2 regions of the Paenibacillus sp. 01T47 genome follow, and region 1 is predicted to be linked to the other one. Evidence: predicted binding sites of a transcription regulator. Region 1 holds the regulator's gene; the other holds the start of a gene.

Region 1 (14,947 bases):
CCAACATACATTTCAACAAACTCACTGCCAGAAGCAGCCAAATAAATCGAATCTGTATATTGAGCAGCTGCTTTAGCAAGCAGCGTCTTTCCTGTTCCTGGAGGGCCTGACAGCAGGATGCCTTTTAACGGCCGAATGCCAAGCTTAGCAATTTGTTCTTGATGAACGAGAAAATCAAGCGCCTCTACAAGCTCCTGCTTGGCACGCTCCTGACCTCCGATTTCCTCAAAGGTGAGTGGTGTCATTTTCTCCTCAGAACGCCGCTTCTGGCTAGACAACGCGGTCAGCTTGCCTCTACCTCGTGCTGCATAAACTACGGCAAAGCCTAACACACCCAGCAATACGATGGGAACAACATTTTGTCCAATATATATAAAAAAAGCAATAAGTACAGGAAGTGAGCCTATCGCAATTTCTTTACCATATTTCATCATATTACCATGCCTCCAATTGGTTTGGCGTGCGTGGCAGGACGATATATTTCACCGCTTCATTATTTTTAATCGTAATATACACATTCGTATCATCCATTTCAGTCGTCACGGTGACATCTTTCATGGATTTTGCTGCTTCTTTCATCGCATCTGGAATATGAGAGTAGGTTTTGCGCTCCATCGCCTCTGCAACTTCAAACATGGAAGCATACCACAGATCTTCAAGCTGCTTATTCGATTTTTCTTCTATATTAAGCTCAAGCTTACGGTCGCCAACTACATCTTTTCCGTTAGCCGCAATACTTTCATAGATGTCCCGGAGATTCGCATCCGGCGTTAATTCAAGAGAAATAGCTACTTTATTGCGATCCATAACTGGTTTTTCTGAAGAAACAATACCTTTAATGCCTTTTGTAACTTTCTCTAATGGAGCTGCTACAGCCACTTGATTATATACAGCCCAGCCTCCGAACAAAACGGAAGCGGAAATTGCAGCAGTAATCACGATTGGTATTACACGTGGTCTCATCATTATGAAAATCCCTCCTGCAATAAATTTATGAACACTCCGTATATCAACACCGCTATACGAAAGTATATCATGAAATTATGCAAGAATCGTCCATCAATAAAAGGAAACGGAGCCTTATGGCCCCGTTTTTGCTGGTAACGTATAAGAATCAATAAATGCACCATCATCAAAACGGTAGAAATCATATCGGTAATGATCAGGCTTTTCACCGTCATTATAATAGATCTCCCACACCGTTTTGTCATCAAGCAGACCCGGCTGAATTCTCTTTATTTCTGCCAATGGCCTCTTGCTGATGAAATCATCTTTGAGTGACTTCTCAGAAATGCCTTCCGTCGCTCTCATGATAACTGGTTGTTGCTTCTCAGTCAGCCATACGTATACATGTTCATCCTGTTGATTAATACCTTCAACGACCCAACTGTTTTTTTGCCATATATGATGATGTACCTTTTCTATCTCGATAAGATCAGCTGCTTTAGTCGCTTGTTCCTTCGCCGCATTAATTGCTGTCCACTCAGGGGACTGAACTTCACGGAAATAGATAAAGGAAACGGTTAGAAGCAGCAAGAGGAATGCTGTAATTAACAACAACCATCGCTTAAGTGTCATAAACGGCTTTCGTTTCCTTGCTGTTGCTCGCATTAAGCTTGCAGCAAGCGATCAAAGCTCGCTTGTGCCTCGTAACGAATTTTCTCCTCATCAAGCCAAGTGCATTCGCCGTTTTTCAATACTTGTCTTCCATCAATCCATACATGCCGCACATCGCGGCCTGAACCTGAGTAGACCAAATGTGATACGATATCCGTCTGAGGGTAGAAATGCGGCTGTTCAATATCAATAGCGATGAAATCTGCCTTCATGCCTACTTTTAGACTACCAAGGCTCTTCTCTTGCCAAATGGATTTTGCCCCATTCACTGTACCAAGCTTCAATGCTTCCAAAGCAGGGATAGCAGTAGGATCTCCAGATACACCTTTATGAAGCAAAGCCGCGAATCGAATTTCCTCAAATAAATCAAGATTGTTGTTGCTTGCCACACTATCTGTTCCAAGCGATACCGTAACACCTGCGCGAATCAAATCAGGAACACGTGCAATGCCGCTAGCAAGCTTAAGATTGCTTACAGGATTATGTGAAACCGCAACTCCTTTAGCAGCAAGCAGCTCGATCTCAGCATCATTCAGATGTACGGCATGCGCAACAAGTGCAGGACGTGAGAAAAAGCCTAAACGATCCAAATGTTCGACCGGACGAAGTCCATAATCACGCACGTTTTGCTCAACTTCCGCTATCGTTTCCGACATATGCGTGTGCAAAGGCAAATCAAAATCATGAGCTGCTTGTACAAAACGTTCAATATATGCTGGTGGACATGTATAAGGCGCGTGTGGAGAAATCATCGTGGTTATGCGTCCATCGGCTTTCCCGTTCCAATCACGGGCAAAAGCAATTGCCTCAGCAAGCTTAGCTTCCTGTACATCTGGTGGACATAGTCCGATAACGCCTCTTGTCAAAACACCGCGGATACCGCTTTGCTCAACCATTTGAGCAACTTGATCCATGCGATCATACATATCAACAAAAGCTGTTGTACCTGATTTCAGCATTTCTACGATCGCTAGAGAACTTCCTGCACGTGTATCTTGATCAACATATTTGCCTTCCATTGGCCACATTTTCTGTTCCAGCCAAACCTGCAAATTCTGATCATCGGAATATCCGCGAAGCAAGCTCATCGCCGCATGTCCGTGAGTATTAATAAGTCCTGGCATAAAAGCCAGCTTGCTGCCGTCTATTTTTTGCACCGTATCAGAAAGCTGTTCAGGAACAGCCGTACCTATATAACTAATCCGATCATCGGATACAACCATATGTCCTCTAAATGATGGATTTTCGTCATCCATCGTTATAAACAAACCATTTTCAATCCAAATCTGACTCATCCTGCGTCTCTCCCTCTTTGGCTAAATAATAGGCTAAGCTAAGCAATTCCCTTGTGAAATCAGCATTATGTATTCGCATTTCATCCGGTACTCGTAGAATAGCAGGGGCAAAATTCAATATTCCTTCTATGCCTGCTTCGACAAATTGATTAGCTACATTTTGTGCTTCAAATGCTGGAACGGTAATGATGCCGATCCGAATATTTTGCTCTGCAACCGTTGCAGCAAGCTCGCTCATCGGCATTACAATCAAATTATTAATGCTCGTTCCAATTTTGCTCGGATGTACATCGAACACGGCGGTAATCTGCATATTATCCTTGGAGTATTTATTGTAATTGCATAAGGCATGACCTAGATTGCCGGCTCCAACCAACGCAACCTTTATCGTCTGATCAACCTTCAAAATTTGACGTATCTTCTCAATTAAATATACAACATCGTAGCCTACGCCCTTCCGTCCAAACTCTCCGAAATAAGCGAGATCTTTACGAATTTGAGCAGGATTTAAATCAAGCTTTGTGCCTAAATCCTGCGAAGAAATGGTCTGAATCTCACGATTAAGCATTTCATTTAGTACTTGCAAATAAACGGGAAGCCTTCTGACGACAGCCTCCGATATTTTCGTTTGCTTCATCGTTTTTCCTCCTCTTCGCTAGACACAGCTTGATTTTCCTGCGGCAATGCTGCATTTTCATCCGTTAACCATTCTCTCATTCGCACGACCATTTGATCCATATGCATCGTTTCGATTTTTGGTCCTGGCAGTGAATATAAGAAGTGTTTACCGTAGTAAGTGTCGATTATTCTAGTATCATATATGATTACGATCCCTTTGTCTTGTGAAGTCCTTACTAGACGCCCAAAGCCTTGTTTAAAGCGAATGACGGCTTGGGGAATCGACAATTTCATAAAAGGATTTTGTTTCTGCCGCTGCAGCATCTCAGCTTTTGCTTCCACTAAGGGATGGTTAGGCGGTTGGAATGGCAAACGAACGATGGCAAGGCAAATCAGAGCTTCTCCGGGTATATCTACACCTTCCCAGAAGCTGCTCGTGCCAAGTAAAACGGACTCTGGCGTTTGACGGAAACGTCTTGTAAGCTTCGTGCGATTGCCGCTGTCTATTCCTTGTCCTAGTACTTGAATTCCTGCAACGCTTAAAAGCTCTTTAAGCGGCTCGTAGACCTGCCTCAGCATGCGATAGGACGTGAACAGCACTAGCATTCTGCCCTTCGTTTCCTTTGCAGCATCAGAAAGCGATTTTACAAGCATATCCAAATAGGTGTCATCTACAGCTGCTCCCTTGAGTACTGGGAAGTTGCGTGGAATGACAACTAATGCCTGCTCCCGGTAATTAAACGGAGAAGGCAATTGAACGGTTTTAAGCCTGCCCTGCTGTTCATATCCAGTTAACCCAAGCTGCTCCTCCGCGTATTGAAAAGATTTTTGCACAGATAACGTTGCAGAGGTTAATACGATACTTTCTTTGACATCAAAAAAATATTTTTGCAGCTGAGCGCTTACATCTACTGGCACACCGTATAGCTGCACAGATCTGTAGCGGTATACGCTGCTTGCTTCAATCCAAAACACAGAGTCCGCAAGCTCTAAGGTGATAAACGTTCTAAGCTCATCCTTAAGTCGAGACAAATCACGTACCGCGCCATTTAAATCCGTTATTATCGCTTGAACACCGGAATCGTCAACACGGTCTTTAATATCGGTAACCATTTTATCGACGGTTCGAATGACTCGGTTGAGTTCAGTGTGGATATTTCCTTCAACCGTAACACCGTCCTCCCAGCCTGCTGGAAGCTCGTTTTTCTTAAGGCGGCATACCGACTGACCATTCTCAGTTGGTCCATCCGATGAAGTTGAAGTAAAGCTATAAAACATTTCAAACAGCTTATCCCAGTGCTCCTTAATTTCTTGGAAAATAGGAATAACGGTATCAATCGTCTCTAACCAGGAAGCTTGATGTGCGTCATCCTCATACATAAGCTTCTGGCGAAGCCCAGGCAATAATCCAGAGCGCGCATCTTTATAAAGCCGAAGAACAGCCTGCGTCAAAGAGAAGTAGTTAATTTGCATACCTAGATGCTTGCCTGCAACCTCTTCCACATGATGTGCTTCATCAATAATGAGATGAGTATAGGAAGGCAATAAACGATGATCTGCTTGAACATCCGTAAATAACATTGAATGATTCGTTATCGTAACATCAGCAATGTTTGCTTCATGCTTCGCGCGATGATAAAAACATCTTTTGAACCAAGGACAAGCTCGATTTAGGCATGAATCCGTATCGCTCGCTACCGTAGACCAAAACTCAGCACCCTTGTTGCCGAAGTTAAGCTCTTCCTGATCGCCAGTTTCCGTTTCTCCAAGCCATACGACCATTTGAGCAGCTGTAACCGTATCCTCAATCGGCGATACAAGATCTTTTGTGTTGATTTTACCTTCAAATTTGCGCAAGCATAAATAATTCCCTCTGCCTTTAAAGATCGAAGCTCTAAACTCAAATGGCAGTATTTCTTCAAGCAATGGCAAATCGCGTTGACGAAGCTGCTCCTGCAAATTGATTGTATGCGTACTAACGACAACTTTTTTGCCGTTCTGAATGCCATAATAAAGCGCAGGAATTAAATAACCAAGCGACTTCCCTGTTCCTGTCCCTGCTTCTATAAGTAAATGCTGATTCTGATTTAGAGCGCTGTACACCTCTTGAAACATGGCTACCTGCGCTTCTCTTTCCTCATAATTCTCAAATTTCTGTTCGAAGCGTTGTCTTACATCAGCTAAATAATTGTCAAATGAAACATCTGTTAATGGCAGCACACTTGTGCCGCCTGAACGCGGAGGCTGTTCATCGCTCCATTCGCGAACCTTCAATGCAAATTGATTAAAATAGTCATATTCATTCGATTCGAATACAGTACTATATTCCATCTGCTGCCCAGTATGCTTAATAAACCAGCTCAAATCGCTGCCGTCATCTACAAGCGTGGAAAGCCGCTGCAAAGTAAGCAGCGGCAATTTGCGAAGCTTTTTTACCGTTTCAATTAGCAATAGCGCAGTTGCATTTGCATCGCTGTCCGCGCGGTGATGTTGATCATGTGGTATTCCAAAGAGCTCAGAAACAGCTCCAAGCTGATACGTATTAATTGTAGGATATAAAATTCGTAATAATTCAATGGTATCCAGCCTGCGTCCTGCAAAAGGACGCCGACCGCATCGTGCTAATGCTTGGTTTAAAAAACCGGCGTCAAAGCCAACGTTATGAGCGACCAAAACGGCATCATCCAATAACGGAACCAGCCCTGCAATAACCTCTTTGAGAGTTGGGGCATCCGCAACGACCGTTTCATCTATGCCTGTTAATTGTGTAATGAAGGCCGGTATCGGGATATTAGGTCGAACAAAGGAGCTATACGTATCGATAATTTCAAGCTCCTCTGAAACGATGACTAGCCCAACCTGCAAAATATCATCATCCGAGCTGTGTCCCGTCGTTTCTAAATCCAATACTGCAAATTTCATTTATTCCCCGATCCTCTCACAAACAGCACAGCTCCGTGCTTCCGAAATATAACGATAAGTGCTTGGGTGTTTCTTGACATGATTTCAAATTGTTTAACGGAACCTTGAAGCTGGGACAGACCTCATAAGCTTTCATAAATAATTGCTCTGCTTGTGCCAAATTCATTTGCACCGCTTGAATGCATCCTAGCGCATTATAGCCCATTGCAAGCCATTTGGGGAAGTCCGTCAATACAATCAGCAATTGAAAATGCCGCTGAGCTTCACTCCAGTTCTGGAGGTGCATCTGAGTCATGCCCAAAAACAGTCTAGCCAAATTACATTCCGGCGATTGTAGAATAGCCGCTTGAAATTGCACTGCTGCTTGCGAAAACATAAATAGCTTGTAGTAGCCCTGCCCTTTGGAGATGACCGCAGCAAGCTCGTCCGAGATTTCAAAATCTGAAGTTGGACTGCTGACTGCGATACTTACAGGTACACTTGATTGAACCGCCCCTTCTGGGGCTTGTTCCTGAACTTGCGATACTGCTGCTTGATCGCCTTGCTGCTCCTTGAACTCAGAAAACTTCTCTTCAAATTCAAGCCATTGTTCAATAAATGTGTCACTTACTTTTTTGAGCTCAAGCATTTGCTGTTCGAACTGCTGCTTTTCACTTGCACCTGCACCATCGTACTGTTCAATAATTTGATCAAGCATTTCGTTCATGGATGAAAACATATGCTGGAACATACCGCATCCCGCCTTCGCCAAAGAATTAAGGAGTGTTATGTTCATTTTTTGTTTCAACGCCGCTTTTCATACAGCATCCCATTCGTTACATAATACAGGGATTAACGTAGTGAAAGATCAAATTACAGGATTGTCGCGTGCAGCTCTTCGTTTAAAATGGTCAAGGGGCGATTGTTCGCATCCAAAATCGTTACAATCGGTTTGTGTGCTTTAGCATCAGCGTCAGTCATCATCGCATAAGAAATGATAATCACCTGATCACCTGGCTGAACTTGTCTTGCGGCTGCGCCATTTAAGCAAATTACACCAGATCCGCGTTCACCTGTTATGACATAAGTCTCAAAGCGAGCACCATTATTATTGTTAACGATTTGAACTTTTTCATTTTCCCATATGTTAGCCGCATCCATCAAATCTTCATCAATTGTAATGCTACCGACATAATTCAGGTTCGCTTCCGTTACTGTTGCCCGGTGCAACTTGGATTTCATCATCGTTCTGAACATGCTGGTTCACCTCCGCAGTCTGTAATATCCGATTATCTATAAGCCTTGTTGCGCCAAACTTTACAGCTAATGCCAAAATTAACGGTTGCTGAATCGTATTTAATAAAACTTTTGCATCCAGCACCTGCAGGGATGGATAGTGAAGCAGCTCCACATAATCAATTACAGCTTCACTCGCTTTCACCAATTGCAGCTTCACTTTAGCCTCCAGCCGCTCAGCCGTCATATCAGGCTCATTCATCCAGTCGGAAGCCTGCTGCAGCGTTTTGGACAATACGACTGCCTGCTCACGCTGCTCCGCATTAAGAAAAACGTTTCTTGAGCTTAAAGCAAGACCATCTGGTTCTCGAACGATTGGACTTGGCACTATTTCCACTGGAAAATTAAGATCTCCAACCATTTGCTGAATGACAGCAACCTGCTGAGCATCCTTCATGCCAAAATAAGCACGATCAGGAGCAACCAAATGAAACAGCTTGCTAACTACCGTTCCCACTCCGTCAAAATGTCCAGGTCTGGAAGCGCCGCATAAACGATCCGTTACCTGATTGACAATGACCATTGTCAGCGGCTTATTCGGATACATTTCTTGAACGGAAGGAATAAACACGATGTCGATCCCGCATTCTTCTGCAAGCGCAAAATCACGCTTCTCATCTCGTGGATACCGATCCAAATCTTCATTAGGTCCAAATTGCAGTGGATTAACAAATATGCTAAGCACAGCGGTATCATTTTCGGCATGTGCTTGGCGCATTAAGGAAGCATGACCTTCATGCAAATAACCCATAGTTGGCACAAAACCAATGCTTTTATTTCCCTTGCGCACAGCAGTTAACTGCTGCTTTAGCTCAGCTTTCGTGCGGCAAATGATCATTTCAATTTGACCTCCTTATTCGCGAGGTCCTTATTTTCAGTTATGTTAAGATTGCTGCTCTCAGAGGAGCCACCATACAAAGAAGGAATATGGGCAGGTTGTGCATTAAATACATGCTCTTCTTCAGGAAACTGGCCTGTTTTCACATCGTCTACATAAGATTGGATCGCATTTCTAATGGTTGTTCCAATATCTGCATAGGTTTTTACGAATTTTTTCTCAAAATAAGGAGATGAGTATTGCAAAATATCATGATATACAAGCACTTGGCCATCGCAGCCGCGACCTGCGCCAATTCCGATAATCGGAATGGAAAGCATTTCGCTGATCATTGTAGCGATTGGTTCAGTTACTAGTTCAAGAACGATACTGAAAGCACCTGCTTCTTCCAGCGCCTTCGCATCTTTCACTAGCTGCTCCACTTCGGCATCTAATTTACCTTGCACTTTGTACCCGCCAAGCTGATGAACCGATTGTGGCGTCAGGCCGATATGCCCCATAACAGGTATGCCTGCTTTGACAAGCGCGGATACATCAGATGCAATTTCAACGCCACCCTCCAGCTTTACAGCCTGAGCACCGCCTTCTTGCATAATTTTCGCAGCATTGCGCAGTGTTGCTTCACGTCCAATGCCATAAGTCATGAAGGGCATATCAGCAACGATAAACGTTTGCTGGGCACCCCTAGCAACTGCTCTTGTATGATAAACAATGTCATCAATGGTTACCGGGATGGTAGTCTCATATCCAAGTACAACGTTCCCGAGTGAATCTCCAACCAAAATGACATCAATTCCAGCTTCTTCAGCAAGCTTGGCTGAAGGATAATCGTAAGCTGTCAAAACGGAAATCGCATTGCGGTCCTGCTTCATCTTCTTAATTTTTGTAATCGTCAGTCGTTTCCTCATCAGCTTTCATCCTCCCGTTCAATGATAGGATAAACACAAAAAAACCTTTTAGCCGCTGCCAAAAAGGTCCCCAAACTGAAAAGGAAACGTTTGCTTGTTGTGCTTCCTTCTGTCTCGGTCCCTACGGCTCAGAGCAGAGTGTGCATTCCCAACCATTTACATCGTATTTTTTATCATCAGTGCAGCTTCCTTAGAATACCGCCTGATGACTTTAGTTTACCAAACTTTCTTCATTACGTAAACGACTTGTAATGCGTTATAGAGGTTCGCCCATCTCTGCAGAGAAAACAGGCTTAATGGAGCCGTCCTCCAGTTGAATGCGAATAGCTCCGCTCTCTTCTAGTCCAATCGGAACTCCAACCAATTCGCCTTGTGGGGTTGTAAGGCGCACCGTTTTGCCCAAAGATACGGACAAAGCTTCCCATAACGTTACAATCGGGCTAAAGCCTTGCTCCTGATAGAGGAAATACAACTGCTCCCATTCCTTCAGAAAATCAGCAATAACTTCTTCTCTTGACCATTTTTGCTGACCGCTGATGCGAAGTGATGTTGCTTTCTCCAGCAATTCCACTGGGTAATCAGCTTCTTCTAGATTTACGCTAATACCTATCCCTGCAATAACATATCGAAGTCTTTCGTCTTCTGCGGCTGATTCAAGCAAAATACCGCTAATTTTTTTACCTTCAATTAGCAAATCATTGGGCCATTTAATTCCAATTGGCAGCCCAGTTAAACGCTTCAGGCTGCGGCATAACGCTACCGCTGTCAATAAGGTAAGCTGCGGTGCAAAATGAATCGGTACGGAAGGACGCAGCACCATGCTCATCCAAATGCCTTTGCCGCGCGGCGAGATCCATCCTCGTCCCATTCGGCCGCGGCCTTTAACCTGCTGCTCAGCAACGAATAAGGTACCCTCCAAGGCGCCTTCTTCTGCTGCAGCACGAGCAAGATTTTGAGTGGATTCCACCGTTTCAAAATATTGAATATGCTGTCCAAATATGTTGCCTTGCAGCTGATTTTCAAGTTTCTCTACAGACAGCATGTCCGGTATGCTTAGAAGTCGATAACCAAGACGTCTTGAAGCTTCAAATTGATAACCAGCCGCTTCAAGCTTGCGAATATGCTTCCATATCGCTGTTCTGCTGACGCCGAGCTCTTGGCTAATGTTTTCTCCGGACACATATTCACCTGGTTTGTCTACAAACAATTGAAGCAAGAGCTCCTGATTCATCTGCGCGTGCCTCCTCAAATAATGCAAAACAATCTGCTGTGAATGTTATTGTTCATCGCTCGAGCGACGCTTGCTCAAGCAAAACATTTCGTTCATTCTCAATCTCACCGAGTGCTGTTAGCAATAGTAATTTGCTTAATGTTTCACTAACCCATGGTCCAGCATCTCGTTGCAAATGATTTGTTAGATCCTTGCCGGTCACTTTAAGCTGCTTAAGTGATGAAACGGTCAATAAATCAATCCAGTTCTCCAAACGTCTTAGAAACGCAGCAGTGAAGGCTAGCTCTTGCTTCTCTAGCGTTCGCATAACATGAATCCATTCGCCGCAAATCCCTTTTCCATAACGAATGACAAGGCTTAACCAGCTCGAGTGAAGCTCACGCTCATTAGTTTGCGTCGAGACAACTAGCATTTCTTTATGTATCGCTACAATTGTACTTATGGTCTTACTGCGCGTATTTGAAAATTTCAACACTTGCAGCGCCTGCTGCGCTGCCTCAACAGATAAATGCAACCCTATTGCCAGTGCCGCCCAGCGAGAATCAACAGCTGTCAGCTCATGCAAGCGAGAATAAATCGTTTGTGCTTGGTCTCCGTGTCCCATCTCTTTCAGCGATAACAATGTTTCTTCATGGAAGGACTCCTTCAAATGAAACAAAAGTCCGCTTGCGGCAACAAAATGCAGCGCTCTTTGCGGAGCAGTTCCAGCTACCATTTTATCTAGCTCGACTTGCACACGCTCCATCGCAATATAATTTAACAGCTCGCGATAACGAATGACTGCTTTCCATGTTCGCAGCGAAGGAGTGAGCCTGTAGACGCCAATAAATCTGACCGCTCTTAACATACGAAGCGCATCCTCTTGAAAACGTGCGTTCGGATCGCCGACTGAGCGAAGCCTCTTGGACTGCAAATCATAAATTCCGCCATATGGATCATAAAGCGTACCATCGCTATAAAGCGCCATCGCGTTCATCGTAAAATCACGGCGCAGCAAATCACCGTCAAGTTCGGTAATATAAAGGACACTTTCTGGCTTGCGATGATCCTCATATGCAGATTCTTGCCTAAACGTCGTCACTTCATATGTGATGTTGTCTTGTATAACCGTTATCGTGCCATGCTGCAAGCCCGTTGGTATGCATCGCTCAAACAGCTCAAGCACCTGCTCTGGACGAGCAGATGTAGCGATATCAACGTCTTTGATTGGTATATCTAAATACGTATCACGAACTGCGCCTCCCACAAAAACGGCTTCGAAATGATGCTCTCGAAGCCGCTCAATGATAGGCAATGCAGCTATGATCGGTGTTGATAATGAAAGCTGCATGTCATACACCTCTTCTTGCAGGGGAAATGATTAGCTATCGCTGCAAACAGCGATTGGCAAATCTGCCTCTATGCCGAGTACCCGATAATAGATCTGCTCATATTGTGTTGTAATTACGTCATTACAAAACTCGTTTCTTGCTCTAAACATACAAGCCTGCTTAAACTGCTCATGCAGCTTCTCATTCGTAAGCAGTCTTTCCGTATTTTTAGCCATATCTTCGACATCGCCGATCTCTGACAAAAATCCAGTTTCTCCATGGGTAACAAGCTCCGGAATACCACCAGCGTTAGAACCAATAGTTGGAACGCCGCAAGCCATTGCCTCAAGCGCAACAAGCCCGAAGCTTTCTTTCTCTGATGGAAGCAACAGCACATCTGCCATTGAAATGACTTGTGCAACATCCTCTTGCTTGCCCAGAAAATGGACACGGTCTTCAAGACCAAGCTGGCGAATGCGGCATTGAATTTTTGAGAGCTCAGGTCCTTCACCGACTAAGAGAAGTTTCGAAGGAACCTTCTCGGAAACGCGAGCAAATATTTCAACTACATCCCCAACCCGTTTAACCGGACGGAAATTAGATATATGCATCAAAATTTTCTCATTAGGAGCCGCATAATCAGCTCGCAAGGAAACCGCATCGCGTGGATAATAAACACGTTTATCAACAAAATTATAGGTTAAATCAATTGGTGTCGTAATATCAAGCAGTTGTCTAGTCTCTTGAATCAGATCCTTTGAAACGGCAGTTACAGCGTCGCTTTGATGGATCGCAAGACGAATTAAAGCTTTTAACGATTCATCCTGAGCCAGCACCGTTATGTCCGTGCCATGCAGCGTTGTGACCGTTTTTAAGCCATCGCCATTCATCTGCTTCGCCAAATAGGCGCAAACCGCATGAGGCACCGCATAATGGACATGAAGCAAGTCAAGCTGCTGCATTTTTGCTACCTGTGCCATCTTGCTTGCTAAAGCTAGATCATAAGGCGGGTAACGAAACACATAATAATCATTAACTTCTACCTCATGATAAAAAATATTTTTATTAAAGTGTCCTAATCGAAAAGGAATACTGTGTGTAATAAAATGAATTTCATGACCACGTTCTGCCAGTAATTTACCTAATTCGGTTGCAACTACGCCCGATCCGCCCAAGGTAGGATAACAGGTAATACCAATCTTTAATTTTCTCGCCACTGTTGTCGCACCTCCTGTGTTCGTTACGTATAACTATTGTATTACACAAGAGCTGTACGAATTGTCAAAAATATTGTATGGCGTGAGGACGCTTAATTGCGAAACCCTCTGCATATGCCCAGCCTCTTGCTTGTCCAAGCAATGAATCACGTGCTTCTACTCGTTCTATGTAATTATTCGTTAATGGCGTAGCCACTCGGTCGGAGCCTGCTGCCGCATCGAATTGTGAACGGTAAGCAAGCAGCGCGTTTCTTTTGGTTGCTTGAAAATCACTAATATCAACGGTTAACGATACTTGATCCACATCATTTATATAGTAATAAATAAGCTGTGATACCTGTACGGCAGGCAGCTCCGGCATATAGCGGCGCAGCTTGGCGTTAAACACAGCTTCTTCAATTAATCTACTGCAAGCCACATGATCGGGATGACGATCTACCCAGTAAGGGGCAAATACAACCCGCGGCTTAAAATAACGAATTTCTGCTACAATACGTTCGATTTGATCGCGTGAAGGCTCCAAACCCCGATCAGGCAAACCCAAATTAGTACGAGCCTGCAGTCCAAGCACTTTGGATGCTTGATCCGCTTCTTGTTTCCTCAGCTCAACCGTTCCGTTTGAAGACATCTCTGCCATCGTTAAATCACATATGCCGACCTTAAAGCCAGCTTGTACATGTTTGGCGATGGTACCGCCCATTCCAATTTCAGCATCATCCGCATGAGCGCCAAAAACGAGAATATCGAGTTCTGTCGTCATTATTCAATACCTGGTTTATATTTATGGACAAGCTCTCGCCATGCAAAATCACCGCGTTCAAGTGCTTTAACCAGCAGTTCAGCAGACGCTACGTTAGTAGCAACCGGTATGCCTTGTACATCGCATAAACGCAGCAAAGCAATAATATCCGGCTCATGAGGTTGTGCCATTAATGGGTCGCGTAAGAAGATAATTAAATCCATTTCATTTTGGGCAACCATCGCACCGATTTGTTGATCGCCGCCGAGCGGGCCTGACATGAACCGATGAATGGACAAGTTCGTTTGTTCCATTATCCGTGTTCCCGTCGTGCCAGTAGAGTATAGCTTATGCGGTACAAATACTTTCTCATAAGCGATTACGAAATTAACGATTTCTTCCTTCTTCCGATCATGCGCAATAAATGCAATATTCAACATGCGGTTCCCCTCTCCTGCTGCCTAATAATCTAATCCATAATATGTTCAAATCCGTAAATTAAACCGCTGTATGTCATTACCTTCTTCACAGCCACGTTTACACCAGGCATATAGCCTGCGCGATCATAGGAATCATGACGAATTTTGAGCGTTTGTCCATGGCCGCCAAACACAACCTCTTGTTGAGCAAATACACCAGGAAGTCTAACGCTATGTATACGGAATCCGTTGTAATAGCCGCCGCGCGCACCTTCAATGACTTCTTCCTCATTCGGGTTGCCCTGTCGGAACTCTTTTCGCACTTGTGAGATCAACTCCGCTGTTTTTATGGAAGTCCCCGAAGGTGCATCCAGCTTTTGATCTCCATGATATTCAATAATTTCAACATGAGGCAAATATTTTGATGCTTCTGCAGCGAACTTCATCATCAGAATCGCACCGATGGAGAAGTTAGGGGCGATTAAACCGCCGATTCCTTTTTCGAGGCAAAGCTCGTCCAGCTCCACGATCTGTTCAGGCGTAAAACCCGTTGTCCCC
Region 2 (14,947 bases), on a different contig from region 1:
AAACAACGAGGGCGGCACGAACGGAGATAAAGGTACTACGCCTGCTGTTGAAAACGATGGTACTGGAAAAGGCAAAAAAATTGGTATGGTTACTGATGTTGGCGGCGTACACGATAAATCCTTTAACCAAAGCGCATGGGAAGCTCTTCAGAAAGTAACTGCTGAGACTGGTGCGGAAACGAAGTTCTTGGAAAGTAAAGGCGAAGCAGACATGGAGCCGAACCTAAACAGCTTCGTTAAAGAAGGATATGACCTTACTTGGGGTATCGGTTTCTTGTTTAATGATGCACTAAGCAAAGTGGCTAAAGAAAATCCAGATGCTAAGCTAGCAGTAATTGACAGCGTAGTTGAAGCGCCAAACGTTGCTTCTATTACTTTCGCTGAAAACGAAGGATCTTTCCTTGTTGGTGTCGTTGCAGGTTTGATGACAAAAACAAATAAAGTTGGATTCGTTGGCGGTATGGAGATTCCGGTTATCAAGAAATTCGAAGCAGGCTTCAAAGCAGGTGTTGCTGCAGTTAAACCGGATGTAAAAGTTGAAGTTAACTATGCAGGTGACTTCGGTAAACCTGACCTTGGTAAATTGGCTGCATCAACAATGTACGATGGCGGTGCTGATATTATTTTCCACGCTGCTGGCGCTACAGGCAATGGTGTGTTCAATGAAGGTAAAGCGCGTAAAGACAATGGTGAAAACGTTTGGGTTATTGGTGTAGATAAAGACCAATCACTTGAGTTCGGTGATGAAATTACACTAACGTCCATGATGAAGGGCGTTGAAACTGCTGTTCATAAAGTATCCACAGATCTACTCGCTGGAACATGGGCTGGCGGAACTGTACAAGAGTTAGGTTTGAAAGACGATGCAGTAGGCTTGCCAGAAACATCTAAGAAAAACGTTCCAGCTGATGTTCTTGCTGAAGTAGAGAAATACAAAGCAAAAATCGTTAGCGGCGATATTAAAGTACCTACTGAATAGTTTTCTCCATTCAATGGTATCCTTTGATTGAGGATCGTTTGTTGATGAATCAGACAAGACCGGCTTCGGCCGGTCTTTGTTCTTTGTTGGGATAAGTAAGTGCTTTTAATGTCAAATTTTTTATGCATATTGAAGCAGTAAAAACCGGGGAGATGATGAGGAATGGACCGGAGCAAGGCGGCTGTACAGTTAAAGGGAATTACAAAGCGGTTTCCCGGATTGGTAGCTAACGATTCCATAAATTTTGAATTGAAGAAAGGTCAGATTCATGCGCTGCTTGGCGAGAATGGCGCAGGAAAATCGACCCTAATGAACATTGTGTTCGGACTATATCAACCGGACGAGGGCGAGATTTGGGTTAATGGTGAGAAAACAGTCATTGAGGGTGCCTCTAAAGCAATTGACCTTGGCATCGGAATGGTTCATCAACATTTCAAACTCGTACAGCCTTTTACCGTTGCAGAAAATATTGTGCTTGGCAATGAGCCTGTCAAAGGTATGAAAATCGACTACAAGCTCGCTAATGAGAAGGTTCGGGCGATATCCGAACGTTATGGTCTGAATGTAGACCCTCAGGCGCGAATTAAAGATATTACAGTAGGCATGCAGCAGCGTGTTGAAATTCTGAAAACGTTGTATCGCGGCGCCGAAATCGTTATTTTTGATGAGCCGACAGCTGTTTTGACGGTGCAGGAAATTGAGGAGCTAATCGAAATCATTCGCAACCTGGCTGCTGAAGGAAAGTCGATTATTATCATTACGCATAAATTGAAAGAAGTAATGGCTCTTGCAGATGCTGTAACCGTTATTCGACGCGGCAAGGTTATCAAGACAGTAACTACAGATGAGACGAATGAGCAGCAGCTTGCGGAATTAATGGTCGGCAGGGACGTATCCTTCGAGGTGAAGAAGACGAAGAACGAGCCTGGCGAAGTTATTTTATCTGTGGATGGATTGCAGATGAAAGGTGATCAAGGCAAAAATGTACTGGATGGTACGAGCTTCAACATTCGTGCAGGAGAGATTTTTGGCATAGCCGGTGTTGATGGCAATGGGCAAAGCGAGCTCATTTACGCTATAACTGGTATGCGCAAGCTGGACGGCGGCAGCGTTAAGCTGAATGGCAAGGATATGACGAATCATTCTCCGCGCCAAATATCGGTTGCGGGAGTAGGGCATATACCAGAGGATCGGCATAAGCATGGGCTGGTGCTAGATTTCTCAGTTAGTGAAAATATGATTTTGAATACGTATTTTGAGCCGGAATTCGGCCGTTCCATGTTTATTGATTACAACAGCATGGACAAGCTGTCTGAAAAGCTTGTTAACGAATTTGATGTTCGCTCATCAGGTATTCATACGCATGCTCGTCAGTTGTCTGGAGGAAACCAGCAGAAGGCTATTATCGCACGGGAGCTTCATAAAGATCCTGATTTGTTAATTGCGGTTCAGCCTACACGCGGTCTCGACATCGGTGCGATTGAATTTGTGCACAAGCGGTTGGTACAAGCTCGTAACGAAGGAAAAGCGATTTTACTCGTATCATTTGAGCTTGATGAGCTGTATGCACTGTCCGATCGAATTGCGGTCATGTATGAAGGCAAGCTAATGGGTGAGGTTGATGCTGAGCAAAGAGATGATCAGCAGCTTGGACTTATGATGGCTGGTAACAAAATAGCTGTACCTGCATCAGAGGGGAGAGGATAGCGTATATGGAAACCTTGAAAAAAATATTTAATAAATCGTCTATCCTTATTCCAATTGTGTCAATCATTCTTGGATTTGTGGTTGGCGCCATTGCCATGCTTGCTGGAGGGTACGATCCAATTCTAGCGTACACTTCTTTAATCAATAAGCTGTTTAGCACTCCTTACAATATGGGAGAAGCGGTTCGAGCAATTACACCATTGATCTTTACAGGTTTAGCCGTTTCCTTCGCTTTCCGTACAGGTCTATTCAATATCGGTGTTGAGGGACAATTTGTAATGGGCATGACTGGCGCGACAATCGTTGGCGTGCTGCTTGACCTGCCATGGTATATACATGCGCCTCTAGCTGTAATTACGGGTGCTGTATTCGGCGGTCTATGGGCGGGTATTGCTGGTTACTTGAAAGCGAAGCGTGGAGTAAATGAAGTTATTTCATCCATCATGCTGAATTGGATCGCATTGTTCCTCTCCAATTTTATCATCGCGAAGTTTCTTGTTGAGAAAGGCCAGCAGAAGTCGATGCCGGTTCATGAATCAGCTATGGTGAAAATTGATTGGCTTATTAAATTGACAGACAACGCTCGTATGCACTGGGGTACGGTTGTTGCGCTCATTTGTATCGTTGTGTTTTATTTCGTGTTATGGCGTACGAAACAAGGCTACGAGCTTCGCGCTGTTGGACATAATCCGGATGCAGCGTTATATGCGGGTATGAACGTTAACGTAACGATGGTTAAGTCGATGTTTATAAGCGGCGTATTCGCTGGTCTGGGCGGCGTGTTTGAAATTTTAGGCGTGTTCGGCAACCAGACCGTTATGGCCGCTTCTCCGGGCTATGGGTTTGATGGTATTGCGGTAGCGCTCCTTGGCGGCAATACGCCGATTGGTGTATTCCTTGGTGCAATCTTATTCGGTGGACTCAGCTACGGTTCAGCAGGCATGAGCTTTGGTGCGGGTGTTCCTCCTGAGGTCGTGCGTATCGTAATCGGCGCCGTTATTTTCTTCGTTGCTTCGCATGGATTGGTGAAGTGGTTCTTAAAGCCTTTTCTAAATAAACGTGCAAGCAAGCGGAAGGAGGCGGTGTAGGATGAACGTGCTAGACATCATTGGACAACTTATTAATACAACGCTCGTGTTCTCCACCGCACTCATTTTTACAGCGCTTGGCGGTATGTACTCAGAGCGCTCAGGTGTTGTGAACATCGGACTAGAGGGCTTGATGGTTTCAGGGGCGTTCGCCGCGGCAGTTGCAACGGAGTATGCGATACAAGCTGGGTTAGGCAGTGCTTCACCGTGGATTGGATTTATAGCTGCAGCTATTTATGGTACGTTATTTGCTTTATTGCATGCGATATCAACGATCACGTTCCGTGCGGATCAAACCGTCGTCGGTGTCGTTATTAACATTCTATCGCTTGGCTTAGCGCTTTACCTAACCAAAAGCATTTATGATGGATCAGGTCAAACGCCGCTTTTGGCTAATGTGTTCCACAAAGTGAAAATACCTTATTTATCTGATATTCCGTTGCTCGGGAAAGCTATTTTCACCGCGTATCCGACGACGTATATTGTCCTAGCTATCGCAGTAATCAGTTATTTCGTCTTGTTCCATACGCCATTTGGCTTGCGTCTGCGTGCGGTGGGCGAACATCCGAGCTCTGCGGATACCGTTGGTATTAGCGTAACGAAATACCGTTATATCGGCGTATTGCTCAGCGGCGCGCTTGCAGGCCTTGGCGGTGCGACAATTACGTTGACGACGACTAGCAGCTTTGCGCATAATACGATTTCTGGGCAAGGATTTATTGCGCTCGCAGCACTGATTTTCGGCAAATGGAATCCGCTTGGCGTTGTAGGAGCAGCAATGTTCTTCGGTCTAGCTCAGGCGCTTAGAAGCTTTGCACAGCGCTTTGAATTCTCGCAGCATATTCCAGTTGAATTTTTCTACATGCTGCCGTACGTTTTGACATTGATCGTTTTGGCAGGAGCTGTTGGTCGTTCAAATGCGCCCTCAGCACTTGGTCAACCTTACGATCCAGCAAAAAGATAATTCAATATGGTCTCTCTCCATCGCGGAGAGAGACTTTTTTTATTTCGTTGCTAATACAAGTGATGACGGAGGTCGCGATTATATAGTAAAAAAGGTTCATTTACGAAGAATGTGAGTGAGATACAGCGATCAAAATAATTTATTTTAAATTGCTGCCTTAAAAAGGCCTTTAACGCATTGACAGTAGCATCTACCGCGTGTAAATTAAAACTTAATCAAATGAATTTATCCCTTTTGGTTTAAACTATAGGTAAGCGACTTTCTAAGTTTGTGCATCAATTCACAAAGTTCAGCTTGCCGTATAACGGAATGGGTTATCGCCCATCCCTCATAAGAGGAGAGGATCTACTGTGGAAGCACTGGCACTGGAACGCAAGGCGGAGCAAAACCGAGAGCTGCGTGAACGGTTGTTACAGTTGAAGAAAGAACGGAATGCTATCATTTTAGCTCATTATTATCAACGTGATGAAATTCAAGAGGTAGCTGATTTCCGTGGAGATTCCTTCCTGCTTGCGCAGAAGGCTGCACAAACGGATGCTGAAGTTATTGTTTTTTGCGGCGTTCACTTTATGGGTGAGAGCGCAAAAATTTTGGCTCCTAATAAAACCGTTATCATTCCCGACGAGCGTGCGGGCTGTCCGATGGCCGACATGGTAAGTGTTGATGGCTTGCGTAAGCTGAAAGCGCAGCACCCGAATGCAAAGGTCGTTACTTACATTAACTCGTCTGCTGAGATCAAAGCGGAGACTGATATTTGCTGCACATCGGCAAATGCGGTTAAAGTTGTCAATTCGGTTGAAGGCGACGAGATCATCTGGGTACCAGATAAGAACCTAGGCCACTATGTGCAGCAGAATACCGATAAGAAAATGATTATCTGGGAAGGTTACTGCAATACGCACGATATGCTGACGGTTAAAGACGTAGAAGAAATGAAAGCGAAATATCCTAATGCGCAATTCGTTGTGCATCCGGAATGTCGTCCTGAAGTCGTTGAGCTAGGCGACTTTGTAGGCAGTACAACCGCTATTATTAAATATTGTAAAGAATCAGATTGCCAAGAATTTATCGTGGGAACAGAAGATGGCACTGGCTATCAGCTTCGTTTAGACAGCCCAGGTAAAACTTTTCATTTTGCATCTAAATATTTGGTGTGCCCTAACATGAAAGTAAATAATTTGAAGAAACTAGTGAAATGCTTGGAAACGATGCAGCCTCAAATCTACGTACCGCCACATGTTGCAGATCAAGCCCGTTTATCCTTGGAGCGCATGCTACTCGTGAAGTAGTATGCGCTGCTTCTACGCTTGGAGGAGCCAATGATGATTCCTAGATATTTAGTCGATGTGCAGTTAAGTGAGCTGCCTGTTATAGAAAAAGATGTGATTGTAATTGGGGCCGGCATTGCCGGTCTTTTTACCGCTATACGAGCAAGTGAAAACAATTCTGTCCTCATGATTACGAAAAAATCGCTGCTCGACAGCAATACGCGTTATGCGCAGGGCGGTATCGCTGCGGTTATTTCGGATGAGGATTCGCCGGCTTACCATAGACAAGATACACTCGTAGCGGGTGCAGGCTTATGTTCTAATGAAGCGGTTGATGTACTCGTTCATGAGGGACCCAAAGGTGTTCGCAGCTTAATAAAGATGGGGACGCAATTCGATCTGGAGAATGGCGAGTTTGCGCTTACGAAGGAAGGAGCGCATAGCCAGCGGCGTATTTTGCATGCTAACGGGGATGCTACTGGTTTCGAGATCGTACGAGCATTGTCCGAAACGGCTATTGCCAATCCTAAGATCGAAGTTTGGGACGACCATTTTGTTATTGATTTGGTTACACAGGACGGCGAATGCTGTGGTGTCATTGTACAGAAGCCAAGCGGTGCGCGGTTGTTTGTAAGAGGCAAAGCCGTCATTTTAAGCTCAGGCGGGGCTGGCCAGTTGTACCGTTACACGACAAATCCTGAGGTTGCCACAGGAGACGGCATTGCGATGGCTTATCGAGCAGGGGCATACATACAGGATGTCGAGTTTATTCAGTTCCACCCTACCTCTCTATGTTATCCAGGCGCGCCAAGGTTTTTGATATCAGAGGCTGTGCGCGGCGAAGGGGCGTATCTTCGTAATATTAAAGGAGAGCGCTTCATGGAACGCTACCATGAGCAGCTGGAGCTGGCACCGCGTGATGTTGTGGCGAGAGCCATCGTCAGTGAAATGGAAGAGACGAAATCGACCTTCGTTTATATTGATATTACACATGAATCACCGGAAATGGTAAAGCACCGTTTTCCTACTATATATGAATATTGCTTAAAATACGGCCTCGATTTGACGTCGGACTGGATTCCGGTTGCGCCAGCTATGCATTATATGATGGGCGGAGTGAAAACCGACCTAAATGGGGAAACGAATATAAAGCGTTTATTCGCTTGCGGCGAAGTATCCTCAACAGGTGTACACGGCGCTAATCGATTAGCGAGCAATTCGCTATCCGAGGCCATTGTATTTGGCAGAAGAATTGTAAAACGAATCGATGAGCTTCCGAGTCTTACGATTCAGCCTAATATTAGTAATGAGATAGAACGGAGCAGTACATCAATCCAAGCTGTCGTAGAAAGACGGCTTAAGCTGCAAAAGATTATGGTCCGTTACGCTGGCTTGCGCCGCGATGCAAGTGGTCTTATGAAGGGTCTTGAGGAATTGAAACGGCAGTTGCCTATCTATCAATCCGTTCTGACGGGGCGTGAGGAATACGAATTTGCTAATCTGCTCACCTGTGCCCTGCTGACTACGGAAGCTGCACTCTCTCGGGAGGAAAGCCGTGGAGCGCATTTCCGTGAGGATTTCCCGGTACGCGATGATGCAATGTGGAGAAAGCATACGGTGTTACACCGTCTATATGGATTGACGGAGGAGCGAATAGAGGATGTTTGAATGGATGGCAGGCGGTTATAATGCGGCAGTGCGTGAGCAAATTCGCGGATGGCTTGCAGAGGATATAGGCAGTGGGGATATTACGACCGAAACGACGATTCCAAGGGACTCGCGTTCCAAAGCCGTTATTCATGTGAAGGAAAGCGGTATAATTGCAGGGCTTCCGATTGCGAAGCTCGTATTTGAGGTTGTTGATTCGTCACTTGTCTTTGATTCCAAAGTACAGGATGGCGAGTATGTAAACAAGGGTACGATTATCGCCACCGTAGAGGGCAGTACGCATAGCCTATTAACCGGAGAGCGACTTGCGCTTAACTTAATGCAACGGCTGTCTGGCATTGCGACTAAGACACGTTCTTTCATCGATGCGCTTGAAGGATTGCCGGTTCGGCTTGTCGATACTCGCAAGACAACCCCAGGCCATCGGATGCTGGAGAAGTACGCAGTGCGTGTGGGGGGCGGCGCTAACCACCGATTTGGTTTATACGATGCAGTTATGATTAAAGATAACCATATTAAAGGCTCTGGCGGCATTCGTGCTGCGGTTGAAGCTGCGCGCAGTAAAATTCCACACACAATGAAGATTGAAGTAGAGACAGAATCGTTAGCGCAAGTGGACGAAGCACTTGCTTGTGGCGCAGACATTATTATGCTGGACAATATGTCTACAGATTTGATGAAGGAATGTGTAGCTCGAATTAAAGCAGCTTCTCCTCACGTTATCGTAGAAGCATCTGGCGGTGTCTCTTTAGAAACCGTTAAAGGTATCGCAGCTAGCGGCGTTGATGTCATTTCGGTAGGCGGATTGACTTATTCCTTCCATGCGCTCGATATTAGCTTGGATTTGAATGAGAAGAAGGGTGGGGAGTCGCTTTGATCCTCGTCATTGATGTTGGAAATACGAATATTGTGCTAGGTATCTATAAAGGAAAAGAACTTTTGCACCATTGGCGGCTGAGCACCAATCGTTCTGCTACAGTAGATGAATACGGCATTAACATTCATAATCTGTTTCATTATGCGGGCGTGAAGCTGGAACAAATGGAAGGCGTCATTATTTCATCGGTTGTTCCACCGTTGATGCGGACACTCGAGCAGCTTTGTCTCAAATATTTGCGTAAAGTTCCCCTAGTCGTAGGGCCTGGCGTCAAAACCGGATTAAACATCCGCTATGAGAATCCACGTGAGGTTGGGGCTGATCGGATCGTCAATTCGGTGGCGGGCATCGTAAAATACGGCTCACCGCTTATTGTTGTTGATTTCGGTACAGCAACGACCTTTGACTATATTGATGAAGGCGGCAATTACTTGGGCGGTGCCATTGTTCCGGGGATCGGCATTTCTACCGAAGCGCTTTATCAGCGCGCCGCTAAGCTGCCGCGTATTGAGCTTGTGAAGCCGAAAAGTGTCATTGGACGCAATCCTGTAACATCGATGCAGGCTGGCATTATTTTTGGATACGCAGGACAGGTTGACGGTATTGTTAAACGGATACGCACAGAATTTGGTGTCACACCACGTGTAATCGCAACCGGCGGCTTAGCTGAGTTAATCGCTGCTGAATCGGAAACGATAGAAGAGGTTGATCCGCTGCTCACACTTGAAGGATTGAGAATTATATATGAACGCAATCAGGAGGGATTTTGATGGAAAATCAGCTGAAGGACGTGCTGGTGCGAGGGACGGCATGGAATGGCAAGATTCGAGTGTTCGCGGCTCGCACGACTCAGCTTGTTGAAGAGCTTCGCCAAAGGCATGGTACATATCCAACGGCTACAGCAGCGTTAGGGCGTACATTAACAGCAGGTGCTATTATGGGCGCTATGCTGAAAGGGCAAGAAAAACTGACGATTCAAGTAAAGGGCGACGGTCCAATCGGCCAGATCGTTGTTGATGCCAATGCAGACGGAGAGGTTCGCGGATACGTTGATCATCCTGAAGTTCATTTGGCAAGCAACGCAATGGGTAAGCTTGACGTAGCCGGAGCTGTTGGACGCACTGGTTATCTTCATATTACAAAGGATTTAGGGATGAAGGAACCATACCGTGGCAGTATTCCGATTGTATCGGGTGAACTCGGCGAGGATTTCACATACTATTTCGCGGTGTCCGAACAGACGCCTTCGGCGGTTGGTCTTGGCGTCTTGGTGGGTACAGATAATTCGGTGCTGCATGCCGGCGGGTTTATCGTTCAGCTTATGCCTGGTTTGACGGACGATGAGATTACAAAACTGGAGCAAGCGGTTGGATCGATGCCGCCTGTAACGACTTTGCTTGATCAAGGAGAGTCACCGGAGGGGCTGCTGCGCCGGATTGTAGGCGAAGATGGCGACCTTCACATTCACGATACGATGGACTTGAAGTTTCAATGCTTCTGTTCCTCCGAGCGTGTAGAGCAGACACTTCTCAGTTTAGGTGAGCATGAGCTGCAACAAATTATTGATGAAGATGGAAAAGCGGAAGTCGTTTGCCAATTTTGCAACGAAGCGTATACATTTGAACGGGCTCAGCTAAAGCTGCTGCTTGAACAAGCGAAACCAAAGCCGATCCAATAATCGGAGGCATTAGGGCAATGAGGAAATACGAGGTGCTGAAGGCCGTTGTCATCCTTCAAGCCGTATGCATGGTGGTATTATCGGTAGTCGTCGTAATTAGAGTGTGGCCGGGTCATGATCGACAGCTGGATAATCAGCAGCCAACGAATGTCGGCAGTGGGGAAGAAACGGCTGAACCGAGCAAGCCAGGCCAAACACCAACGAATCAATCGGATGGTAGTCGTGTTATCGCTAAAGTGGGCAAGGAAAACATTACGCTTGCAGATTTGGAAGGTGAGCTTCATTCGCAATATGGAGCTGCCGTTCTGCGCACGTTAATGGTTCACAAAGCGATTGATTTAGAAGCTGCAGCCTCTGAGCTAAGCATACTTGCAGAAGAGCAAAGCCGTGAGCTTGATAAAATGATTGAAGGCTACGATAGTGAAGAACGTTTTTTTGAAGTCATGCAAGAGCAATTAGGCATGAGTCGGGAACAGGTGTTGGAGGACTTGCATTACCGCTTGCTTCTGGAGAAAATCGTCGTGCGAGGCATTCATGTTTCAGATGAAGAGGTTGAACGCTATATAACCGATAATCCTGAGGAATTTGATGAGAAAATGCAGCTGCATCTGCAATGGATTATAACGGAGACGATGAAGGAAGCTAACTCCGTGATGGGGCTTTTATCGGATGGCGAGGATTTTGCTGAGATGGCGCATTCCTATTCCATTGATTCTTTTACAGCAGATACAGGCGGCGATCTCGGCTTGATTGATAAAGATGACCCATTCTATAACCGCGAAATGATGGAAACAGCCAGTCGTTTGCGGGTAGCCGAAATTGCTGGTCCGATTAAGGTAGATGGGGGTTATGCGGTTATTCGTCTTATCGAGCGCCAAATGACAACGAATATGTCGGGCGGCAGGCTGCAAGATACCGTACGCAAGCAGCTGGCGCTTGAACGTGCTGACTCATTGACCAAAATTGAAGATAAGCTGCTTGAGAAATATGATGCTGTGAAAACAGAATAGCTTTTCCCGGTGCTGCGTTTTCATTGGAGCGTTAAAGTCACTATTGACAACGGATGCAAGAGATTGTTAAGATGTAATTAGTGAAAATACCAACTGAATTAGTCGGAATAAGGAGGCAGTTATTTCCATGGCCAAAATTGTACAAAGTGTTCTAGATCTTATCGGTGACACTCCGCTTGTTCGTTTAAACCGTCTCGTGCCTGAGGGCAGTGCAGAAGTTTATGTGAAACTTGAATATCAAAATCCAGGTGCAAGTGTAAAAGACCGTATTGCAATCAGTATGATTGAGGTAGCTGAGCAAGAGGGAATCATAAAACCAGGCGATACTATTATTGAGCCTACTAGTGGAAATACAGGAATTGGACTAGCACTTGTAGCAGCTGCAAAAGGCTATAAGGCTATTCTTGTTATGCCTGAAACGATGAGTATTGAGCGTCGCAACCTGCTTCGCGCTTACGGTGCAGAGCTTGTATTGACTCCAGGTTCTGAAGGTATGAATGGTGCTGTTCGCAAAGCGGAAGAACTAGCTGCTGAGAACAAGAACTACTTCCTGCCGCAACAATTCAAAAACCAAGCAAACGTTAAGGTTCACCGCGAAACGACAGGTCCTGAGATCGTCGAAGCGATCAATTCCCTTGATGGTAAGCTTGATGCGTTCGTTGCCGGTATCGGAACTGGCGGAACGATTTCAGGTACTGGTGAAGTGCTTAAGAAAAACTTCGACGGTATTAAAATTTACGCGGTAGAGCCTGCTGCTTCACCGATCCTCTCTGGCGGCAAACCAGGTGCTCACAAAATTCAAGGTATCGGCGCAAACTTTGTTCCTGATATTTTGAACCGTGATATCTACGACGCTGTCATTACAATTGAGAACGAAGATGCGTTTGAATACGCTCGTCGTGCAGCGAAAGAAGAAGGCATTCTTTGCGGAATTTCCTCTGGCGCAGCGATCTATGCGGCATTGCAAGTTGCGAAAGAGCTTGGCGAAGGAAAACGTGTTGTTGCGATTGTTCCAAGCAACGGCGAACGCTACCTTTCCACACCGCTGTTCAACTTCGAAAACTAATTTTTACTGCCTATATCGAACAGCCTTTCATTCCTCGGAATGGAAGGCTTTCTTTTTACTTAGCTATTCTGTATACTGAGCAAAATAAGTCAAGTATTCGGGGGTTGAAGGTGATGATCACCGCGATAGAGCAATGGACTCGGTGGCACGCCGAACAGAAATATACGACGCTGCCATTCGTTAAAGAATTACCCTTTGAGTTCGGTAATCGGGCGAACGTAACGTCATGGGAAGAAGTATGGCAGGACGCTTCGCCACATGCTTTTGTACTAGAAAGCGGCAAGGACGGACGATATACGTATTTGGGATTGCATCCTGACGGGGTTATCCGTGGAAAAGGGCTGCAAGCAGAGTCGATACAATTCCATTCGCTAGAGGAGCAAAGCAAGCGCCGCTGGGAAGGTAAGCCGCTTGAGGTTGTGAGAGAATGGATGAGCGGTTTGCTGGGGCCGAAGCTTGAGAATGGGCCTAAGTGGGTTGGCGGCTGTATCGGATTCTGGGGTTACGATATCATCCGTTCGATCGAACGATTGCCGGTGCTAGCCGAGGATAATCAGGATATTCCCGATTATTTATTCATGCAAATGAATGAGATATGGATAATCGACCATGAGCAATCAAAAGTGTATTGTGCTGTCCATTCAAAAGTAGATCAAAATGCGGATCAAGAGGAGCTGCGTGCTGCTTATGACCGTGCTTCATCTAGAGCGGAAGGGATGACCGACTACTGGTTAACCTGGTTTGATGAAGAGCGTGCCCAGGCGAAGGCGATATCGCTTCGAGCAGAACGTCAGCGCTTGTTGACAGACGATTTATTGCAATTGGATGTGGATTCGATTACTGGCATCACATCGCCTTTCTCGAAGCAAGCCTACATGGACGCTGTTCACAGCATTCAGCGATATATTGAGCAGGGTGACGTTTTTCAAGTGAATTTGTCCGTTCGTCAGAGCAAAGCGATTGCGGCTGCGCCGGAAGAACTTTATGAATGGATTCGACTGGTTAACCCATCGCCATATATGGGGTTTCTGCGTTGTCCTGATTTTCAGATTGTATCTGCATCCCCTGAACTTCTCGTTGAGCTCAACGATAACAAGCTGATCACAAGACCGATAGCTGGAACACGTAGACGCGGGCGAACGGAGGAAGAGGATCGGCGCCTGGCTGACGAACTTCTCACGAATGAGAAGGAGCGGGCGGAGCATATTATGCTCGTTGACTTGGAGCGGAACGATCTTGGGCGGATTTCAACCTACGGTACGGTTAAGGTCGAAGAGTTTATGGTTATTGAACAATATTCGCATGTTATGCATCTTGTTTCTCAGGTAGTAGGACAGCTTGCAAACGGAAAAGATGCTTACGATGTTATATCGGCTACTTTCCCCGGAGGAACGATTACAGGTGCTCCAAAAATTCGCACAATGGAAATCATAGAAGAGCTTGAACCGACACGCAGAGGACCATATACGGGCTCGCTTGGATGGATTGACTACAGCGGAGATATGGAATTTAATATTATTATTAGAACAATGGTGCTTCAGGAAGGTGTTGTTCAAATTCAAGCGGGAGCAGGCATCGTTATTGATTCTGAGCCGGAGCGGGAATATAAAGAATCGCTAAACAAAGCGAAGGCATTATGGAAGGCCATTCAGTACAGCGAACGGTTTGCAGCAGTCGATTTGGCAGCGGAAACGGAAAAAGGGGGAGCCTTAACATGATACTTGTCATCGATAATTATGATTCCTTTACGTACAATTTAGTACAGTATTTGGGTGAGCTTGGGGAAGATATTACGGTAAAAAGAAACGACGAAATAGATTTAGCCGGAATCGAAGCATTAGCGCCCGATCATATTCTAATATCACCAGGTCCGTGTTCACCGAATGAAGCGGGCATTAGTTTATCTCTAATCGAGCATTTCAAAGGTAAAATCCCGATTTTTGGCGTATGTCTTGGTCATCAATCGATCGGACAAGCATTTGGCGGGGAAGTGGTACGTGCGGAGAAGTTGATGCACGGCAAAACGTCTGCCATTTATCATCAAGGAAAATCTGTGTTTGAAGGTTTGCCATCACCTTTTACCGCTACTCGCTATCATTCTCTTATCGTACGCCGTGAAACGCTGCCTGATTGCTTGGAAATAACAGCGGAAACCGATGAAGGAGAAATTATGGGTTTGCGTCATAAGGAATATGCAATTGAAGGGGTGCAATTTCACCCTGAGTCCATTATAACGGAGCATGGCTTGACGATGCTTCGTAATTTCTTGCAAAATCGGACGGGCGCAGTGCGATGAAGGTCGAACTGAACGGCTCCGTAATGGATGCGAGCGAAGCCGTGATCTCAGTTTATGATCACGGCTTTTTGTACGGTATAGGTTTGTTCGAGACTTTCCGCACCTATGAGGGGAAACCTTACTTACTAGACAGGCATATGAAGCGGTTATGCTCAGGCTGTGATCAGCTAGGAATTCAGTACACGCCTAATATGGAGGAGCTGCGCAGCTCCTTTAATGAGCTTCTTGAAGCGAATGAATTAAAAGATGGCTATATAAGACTAACCGTCAGTGCAGGCGAAGCTGAGCTAGGGTTGCCGACAGGAGATTATGAACAGCCGAATGTGTTAATGCTTGTAAAGGCTTT

What was found. The regulator Rex, encoded in region 1, represses fermentation and respiration genes when NADH is low (regulators of the CRP and FNR family bind a similar motif). The targets are predictions, from matches to a motif close to TTGTGAAATATTTCACAA.
Region 2: a site for Rex is predicted at 5,007-5,024, ahead of nadA (quinolinate synthase NadA). Genes of this name have one in related genera too.

What each region holds. Positions count from the first base shown of each region.
Region 1 covers NZ_JBFTPA010000002.1:421,702-436,648, forward strand. The annotation lists gene AC1DOV_RS05925 (AAA family ATPase) at 1-434, opposite strand, end outside; gene AC1DOV_RS05930 (hypothetical protein) at 436-966, opposite strand; gene AC1DOV_RS05935 (cell wall elongation regulator TseB-like domain-containing protein) at 1,081-1,578, opposite strand; gene AC1DOV_RS05940 (amidohydrolase) at 1,611-2,912, opposite strand; gene AC1DOV_RS05945 (redox-sensing transcriptional repressor Rex) at 2,893-3,549, opposite strand; gene dinG (ATP-dependent DNA helicase DinG) at 3,546-6,452, opposite strand; gene AC1DOV_RS05955 (hypothetical protein) at 6,469-7,182, opposite strand; gene panD (aspartate 1-decarboxylase) at 7,305-7,688, opposite strand; gene panC (pantoate--beta-alanine ligase) at 7,615-8,565, opposite strand; gene panB (3-methyl-2-oxobutanoate hydroxymethyltransferase) at 8,562-9,473, opposite strand; gene AC1DOV_RS05975 (biotin--[acetyl-CoA-carboxylase] ligase) at 9,730-10,704, opposite strand; gene AC1DOV_RS05980 (CCA tRNA nucleotidyltransferase) at 10,757-12,034, opposite strand; gene bshA (N-acetyl-alpha-D-glucosaminyl L-malate synthase BshA) at 12,065-13,231, opposite strand; gene bshB1 (bacillithiol biosynthesis deacetylase BshB1) at 13,296-13,991, opposite strand; gene AC1DOV_RS05995 (methylglyoxal synthase) at 13,991-14,410, opposite strand; gene dapB (4-hydroxy-tetrahydrodipicolinate reductase) at 14,440-14,947, opposite strand, start outside.
Region 2 covers NZ_JBFTPA010000034.1:15,925-30,871, forward strand. The annotation lists gene AC1DOV_RS32740 (BMP family lipoprotein) at 1-979, shown strand, start outside; gene AC1DOV_RS32745 (ABC transporter ATP-binding protein) at 1,142-2,686, shown strand; gene AC1DOV_RS32750 (ABC transporter permease) at 2,692-3,774, shown strand; gene AC1DOV_RS32755 (ABC transporter permease) at 3,776-4,738, shown strand; gene nadA (quinolinate synthase NadA) at 5,089-6,027, shown strand; gene nadB (L-aspartate oxidase) at 6,061-7,674, shown strand; gene nadC (carboxylating nicotinate-nucleotide diphosphorylase) at 7,667-8,551, shown strand; gene AC1DOV_RS32775 (type III pantothenate kinase) at 8,548-9,321, shown strand; gene hslO (Hsp33 family molecular chaperone HslO) at 9,321-10,229, shown strand; gene AC1DOV_RS32785 (peptidylprolyl isomerase) at 10,247-11,239, shown strand; gene cysK (cysteine synthase A) at 11,367-12,305, shown strand; gene AC1DOV_RS32795 (anthranilate synthase component I family protein) at 12,419-14,023, shown strand; gene pabA (aminodeoxychorismate/anthranilate synthase component II) at 14,020-14,601, shown strand; gene pabC (aminodeoxychorismate lyase) at 14,598-14,947, shown strand, end outside.